Linked DNA regions of Kaistia algarum. The protein of the gene in region 2 interacts with the protein of the main gene of each other region in a pairwise test. Links are inferred from orthologs where the notes say so. Each region holds a gene or a part of one and is shown on either strand. Other genes may lie near its edges.

What was found.
Region 1: the proteins of OSH05_RS06035 (region 2) and nuoG interact in binary tests that used the Escherichia coli proteins (3 or more experiments, as listed by UniProt). The link is inferred for Kaistia algarum from one-to-one orthologs.

The regions. Positions count from the first base shown.
Region 1 is NZ_JAPKNJ010000001.1:133,579-136,884, forward strand. What follows is about bases 183-3,175. They hold nuoG (NADH-quinone oxidoreductase subunit NuoG), read right to left. Parts: upstream 2,730-3,175; coding sequence 636-2,729; downstream 183-635. Other genes in these bases: nuoH (NADH-quinone oxidoreductase subunit NuoH), read right to left, coding at 183-628; OSH05_RS00685 (pentapeptide repeat-containing protein), read right to left, coding at 2,729-3,067; nuoF (NADH-quinone oxidoreductase subunit NuoF), read right to left, coding at 3,070-3,175. Outside these bases: more of nuoH, read right to left, coding at 1-182; more of nuoF, read right to left, coding at 3,176-3,306. UniProt on the Escherichia coli protein: NDH-1 shuttles electrons from NADH, via FMN and iron-sulfur (Fe-S) centers, to quinones in the respiratory chain. The immediate electron acceptor for the enzyme in this species is believed to be ubiquinone.
Region 2 is NZ_JAPKNJ010000001.1:1,250,207-1,253,245, forward strand. The notes cover bases 232-2,957. They hold OSH05_RS06035 (formate dehydrogenase subunit gamma), read right to left. Parts: upstream 1,963-2,957; coding sequence 1,501-1,962; downstream 232-1,500. Other genes in these bases: OSH05_RS06030 (NADH-ubiquinone oxidoreductase-F iron-sulfur binding region domain-containing protein), read right to left, coding at 232-1,504; proC (pyrroline-5-carboxylate reductase), read left to right, coding at 2,139-2,957. In the rest of the region: more of OSH05_RS06030, read right to left, coding at 1-231; more of proC, read left to right, coding at 2,958-2,963; OSH05_RS06045 (DUF4279 domain-containing protein), read left to right, coding at 2,992-3,039. UniProt on the Escherichia coli protein: NDH-1 shuttles electrons from NADH, via FMN and iron-sulfur (Fe-S) centers, to quinones in the respiratory chain. The immediate electron acceptor for the enzyme in this species is believed to be ubiquinone.

The DNA.
Region 1 (3,306 bases), 1.1 Mb from region 2 along the record:
TGAAGAGCGGGAACAGCGGCAGCCAGTACCAGTCGAGGAAGCTGCCCGGCAGGCCGAGCTTGGTGCCGAGGCCGCTCTGCTGCGAAATCACCACGTCGGAAATGTTGAGCGAACCGACGCAAAGCAGCACCGCGACAAGCACGAAACCGATCGAGACCTCGTAGGACACCATCTGCGCGGCGGCGCGCAGCGAGGAGAGGAACGGATATTTCGAGTTCGAAGCCCAGCCGCCCATGATGATGCCATAGACGCCGAGCGAGGAGATCGCGAGAAGGTAGAGGATGCCGACATTGATATTGCTGATGACCCAGCCGGGCGCGAAGGGGATCACGGCCCATCCGGCGAGCGCCAGCGTCACGGTAACCAGCGGCGCCAGCAGGAAGATGCCCTTGTTGGCGCTCGACGGGATAATCGGTTCTTTCAGGATGAATTTCAGCAGATCCGCGAAGGACTGCAACAAGCCGAAGGCACCGACCACGTTCGGCCCGCGGCGCATCTGCACCGCCGCCCAGATCTTGCGATCGGCCAGCAGGATGAAGGCGATCGAGACGAGCAGAAGCACAAGCAGCAGAAGGCTCTGCAGCACCATGATCACGCCGGGGATCAGATAGCCATCGACGAAGTTCATGTCCGCGTCACTCCGCTGCCGCTGCGAGGCGGCCGGCCGCCAGTGCCGAACACTCGGCCATTACGGCCGAGGCACGGGCGATCGGGTTGGTCAGGTAGAAATCGATGACCGCGCTGCCGAAGGTCGCGCTGCCGAGCGCCGGAGCGCCGGTCGCGAGCGCCCGGACATCGGCAATATCGGACGGCTGGATGCCGTCGATGGCGGACAGATGCGGGAACGCGGCGTAGAGAGCCCGGCGCAGCGCTGCCAGCGAATCGAACGGCAGGCGCTTGCCGACGACGTCCGAAAGCGCGCGGAAGATCGCCCAGTCCTCTCGGGCCTCGCCCGGCGGGAACGTGGCGCGGTTCGCGAGCTGGACTCGCCCTTCGGTGTTCACATAGGTGCCGGACTTCTCGGTATAGGTCGCCGCCGGCAGGATCACATCGGCGCGGTGGGCGCCAGCATCGCCATGCGTGCCAACATAGATGACGAAGGCCGAACCCAGCGCCTCCATGTCGATCTCGTCGGCTCCGAGCAGGAAGAGAATATCGAGCTGGCCGGAGCCCGCCGCGGCAACCATTTCCTTCGCTCCGAGGCCGCCATTGGCAGGCACGAAGCCGATGTCGAGACCGCCGACGCGCGAGGCGGCATTGTGGAGCACGGCGAGGCCGTTCCAGCCCTCATCACGACCCTCGCCCGCCGCGATCTTCGCAGCCGCGCCGAGCACGGCCGCCCCTTCCGGGCCTGCCAGCGCCGACTGCCCGACGATGACGATCGGCCGCTTGGCGCTCGCGAGCGCGGCACCGAAGCTGCCATTGCCGGCGGCGATGTCTGCCAGTGTCTGCGAACCGGCGCCGAGATGCTCATAGGTGTAGGTGAGATCGACCGGCTGGCCGATGAGACCGATCTTGAGGCCGCCGGCGCGCCAGCGCTTGCGCAGCCGCGCGTTCAGCACCGAGGCCTCCAGACGCGGATTGGCGCCGATGATGAGGATCACATCGGCCTGCTCGATCCCGGCAATCGTCGGATTGAAGAGGTAGCCGGCACGACCCTTGGCGGGGTCGAGCGCGGCGCCATCCTGGCGGATGTCGATGTTCTTCGAGCCGAGCGCCGTGACGAGGCCCTTCAGCGCATAAAGATCCTCGACCGACGCAAGGTCACCGCCGATCGCACCGATCTTGTCGCCGCTCGTGGCCTTGATCTTCGCCGCGACGGCCGAGAAGGCCTCCGACCACGAGACCGGACGCAGCTTGCCGCCGACGCGAACATAGGGCTTGTCGAGGCGCTGGGTCTTGAGCCCGTCCCAGACGAAGCGGGTCTTGTCCGAGATCCATTCCTCGTTCACCGCCTCGTTGAGGCGAGGAAGGATGCGCATAACCTCGCGGCCGCGCGCATCGACGCGGATGTTCGAGCCGACCGCGTCCATGACGTCGATCGATTCGGTCTTCACCAGTTCCCACGGACGGGCCTGGAAGGCATAGGGCTTCGAGGTCAGCGCGCCGACCGGGCAGAGGTCGATGACATTGCCCTGCAGTTCCGAGGTCAGCGCCTTCTCGAGATAGGTCGTGATCTCGGCATCTTCGCCGCGACCGATCAGGCCCATCTCGGAAATGCCAGCGACTTCAGTGGTGAAGCGGACGCAGCGCGTGCAATGAATGCAGCGGTTCATCGACGTCTTCACCAGAGCGCCGATATATTTGTCCTCAACCGCGCGCTTGTTCTCGGCAAAGCGGTTCTTGTCCACGCCATACGCCATGGCCTGGTCCTGCAGGTCGCACTCGCCGCCCTGATCGCAGATCGGGCAATCGAGCGGATGGTTGATCAGCAGGAACTCCATCACGCCTTCGCGCGCCTTCTTCACCATGGGCGACTTGGTGAACATGACCGGCGGCTCGCCGTTCGGGCCCGGGCGCAGGTCGCGGACATTCATGGCGCAGGATGCCTGCGGCTTGGGCGGGCCGCCCTTCACCTCGACCAGGCACATGCGGCAATTGCCGGCGATCGACAGCCGCTCGTGGAAGCAGAAGCGCGGAACCTCGGCCCCGGCCGCTTCCGCCGCCTGCAGCAGCGTGTAGTCCGGCGGGACGTCGACTTCGATGCCGTCAACGATGATCTTGGCCATTACTTCGCCTCTTGCGCCGCACGATAGGCGGCCTGCAATTCGGATAGGAGGACACCGTCGACCGTCACGCCTTCGACAAGGCAATTTTCGATCGAAACGCCCATCAGATTGACCTTGGACAGCCTCGCGCCCGACAGGTTCACGTCGGTGATGCGCGCTCCCGAGATATTCGCATCTTCAACGGAGAGACCAGCCAGATTGACGTTTTTCGCTGTCCAGCCGGACATGTTCACGTCGTCGAAGCGGGCGCCCGAAAGATTGACGTCGACGAAGGTCGAACCCGAAAGGGTCGCCTTGTTGACCTCCAATATCTCGACAACGCCCTGCAGCTTCATCATCCCTACTCCGCCGCTTCCATCATCTCGCGCTCGACCGGGCGCGGATTGGCTGAATAGAGATCGATCCGCTCCTCGATCAGCGGGCGGAAATGACGGATGAGGCCCTGGATCGGCCAAGCTGCGGCGTCGCCCAGCGCGCAGATCGTGTGACCTTCAATCTGGGTCGTCACCTGCAGCAGCATGTCGATCTCGCGCTTCTGAGCCTCGCCGCGTGCCATGCGCTGCATCACGCGCCACAT
Region 2 (3,039 bases):
GCGCACTCAGGACAGGATAGGGCGTGAAGCCGCCAAGGGCGCAGAGCGAGCCGAATTTCATGGTTTCGCACAGATCCTCGATCAACGCGGTGTTCACCTCGACATCGCGGCCGACGAGGATTTCGTCCATGACCTCGACGCCGCGCACCGCGCCGATGCGGCAGGGCGTGCACTTGCCGCAGCTTTCGATCCCGCAGAATTCCAGCGCGAAGCGGGCCATCTCGCCCATTTCCACGGTGTCGTCGAAGACGACGACGCCGCCATGGCCGATCAGCCCGTCGCGGGCCGCGAAGGCCTCATAGTCGAAGGGCGTATCGAACAGCGAGGGCGGGAAATAGGCGCCGAGCGGCCCGCCGACCTGAACCGCCTTGACCGGCCGGCCGGTGAGCGTACCGCCGCCGATTGCGTTGACGAGGTCGCCGAGCGTGACGCCGAAACCGACCTCGTAGAGGCCGCCATGCTTCACATTGCCGGCAATCTGCACCGGCATGGTGCCGCGCGAGCGGCCATAGCCGACCACCGCGTAGGCTTCCGGCCCTTCGGCGAGGATGAACGGCACGGAGGCGAGCGTCACCAGATTGTTGATCGCCGTCGGCGCGCCGAAGAGGCCCTTATGCGCCGGCAGCGGCGGCTTGGCGCGGACCTGGCCGCGCTCACCTTCGAGACTTTCGAGCAGCGCCGTCTCCTCGCCGCAGACATAGGCTCCGGCTCCGACCCGGACTTCCAGCTCGAAGGCGCGGCCCGATCCGGCGACATCGGCGCCGAGATAGCCCGCAGCCCGCGCCGAGGCGATCGCCGCCTCCATCCGGGCGATGGAATGGGGATATTCGGAGCGGATATAGATGTAGCCCTTCTCCGCGCCGCAGGCGAAGCCGGCGATCGCCATGCCTTCGATCAGCAGGAACGGATCACCTTCCATCAGCATGCGGTCGGCGAAGGTGCCGCTGTCGCCCTCATCGGCATTGGCGACGATGAATTTGCGTGGACCCGCCGCCTCCAGCACCGTCTTCCACTTGATGCCGGTCGGGAAGCCGGCGCCGCCGCGGCCGCGGAGGCCCGATTTCGTGACGAGATCGACGATCGCCGCGGGCTCCAGCGCAGCGGCCTTTGACATCCCGACCCAGCCGCCCTTGGACGCGTAGTCCGCGATCGAGGCTGGATCGACGATGCCGCAGCGGGCGAAGGTGAAGCGGGTCTGGCTCTTGAGGAACGGGATCTCGTCGGCCGGGCCATGGAACAGCCGCGCCCCACGTCCCTCGAACAAGCCCGCGGCGACCAGTTCGCCGACATCGCCGGGCGCGACCGGGCCGAAGGCAACGCGGCCGGCGGGCGTCTCGACCTCGACCAGCGGCTCCAGGAAATAGGCGCCGCGTGAACCGTTGCGGATGATCTCGATCGCGAGGCCGCGCTCCGCCGCCGCGGCGCGGATCGCATCCGCGACCGCATCGGCGCCAACGGCGAGCGCGCCGGAATCGCCGGGCACGAAGATCCGTACGGCGCTCATCGCTCGATCTCCGCCACCAGCCGTTCGACCGCGACGGGATCGAGCCTTCCGGCGGGCTTGCCGTCGATCATCGCATTCGGCGCCGTAGCGCAGAGGCCGAGGCAATAGACCGGTTCCAGCGTCACCTCGCCATCCTCCGATGTCGTGCCGATCTTCTGCCCGAGCGCGGCCTCGAAAGCCGCGACGATGGCGTGAGACCCCATGGATTTACACGCCTCGGCCTTGCAGACCCGCACCACATGGCGGCCGGCCGGGGTCGAGCGGAAATCATGGTAGAAGGTGACGACGCCGTGGATCTCGGCCCGGCTGCGGTTGAGCGCATGCGCGACGATCGGCACTGCCTCGGACGGCACATAGCCGAACGCCGCCTGGATATCGTGCAGGATCGGCAAGGCCGAGCCCTCCCGCCCCGCATGGCGATCGACGATCTCCCCAACCCTTTGCGCCATATCGAGCATTGAATGTCGTTCCTCTCCCTTGGCCGAGTTCTAGCTTGGAACGATTCCGTTGTCATGGCCGCAGGGCGACATCCGAGCCTTATGGTCCTCCGGACGTGCGGTCCGCCTTGGCAGCGCGACGGGTCCGGCGTAAGGCCATAGCCAAAGCTCCCTCCCCTCTCATTCCGGTCGCCATGATGACGCTTTCCGCCTTCTCACCTTCCAGCCCCCTCGTCCTCATCGGCGCCGGCAAGATGGGCGGCGCGCTGCTCGCCGGCTGGCTGGTGGGCGGGCTCGATCCCGCCTCGGTGGTGGTCGTCGATCCGAAGCCTCCGGCCGATACGATGGCGCTGCTCGGCAAGGCCGGCATCGCGCCACTCGCCGCCCCGCCCGCTGGCGTCCAGGCGCGGCTGCTGCTGCTCGCGATCAAGCCGCAGATGATGGGCGACGCGCTGCCGGCGCTGAAGGCACTGGTCGGGCCGCGCACGCTATCGCTCTCGATCGCGGCCGGAACGACGGTTGCGACCATCGAAGCGGCGCTCGGCGGCGCCATCATTCGCGCCATGCCGAACACACCGGCCCAGGTCGGGCGCGGCATGACGGGCCTCTTCGCCAATCCGGCGGCCACTGTCGAGGACCGCGACCTGGCGACAAGCCTGCTCGCTGCCGTCGGCGAGACCGGGTGGGTCGAGAACGAAAGCCTGATCGACGCGGTGACCGCCGTCTCGGGCTCCGGTCCTGCCTATGTCTTCCTGCTCGCCGAGGCGCTCACCGAAGCCGGCATCGCCGCCGGACTCGACCCGGCCCTCGCCGCCCGCCTCGCGCGCCAGACGGTCACCGGTTCCGGCGAATTGCTATATCGTTCGGAACTTCCGCCCGGCGAACTACGCCGCAACGTCACCTCGCCGAACGGCACCACCGCCGCCGCGCTGGACGTGCTGATGGCCGAGGACGGCCTCGCCAAGCTGATGACCCGCGCCGTGGCGGCCGCGAAGCGGCGGGCGGAGGAACTGGCGGGGTGATGGTGAGGCGCGAGGAGAGGCAGCATTGATGGACCAGGATTTGGATGAATTCCCCGAAGGCACGCCGCAGCGTTTC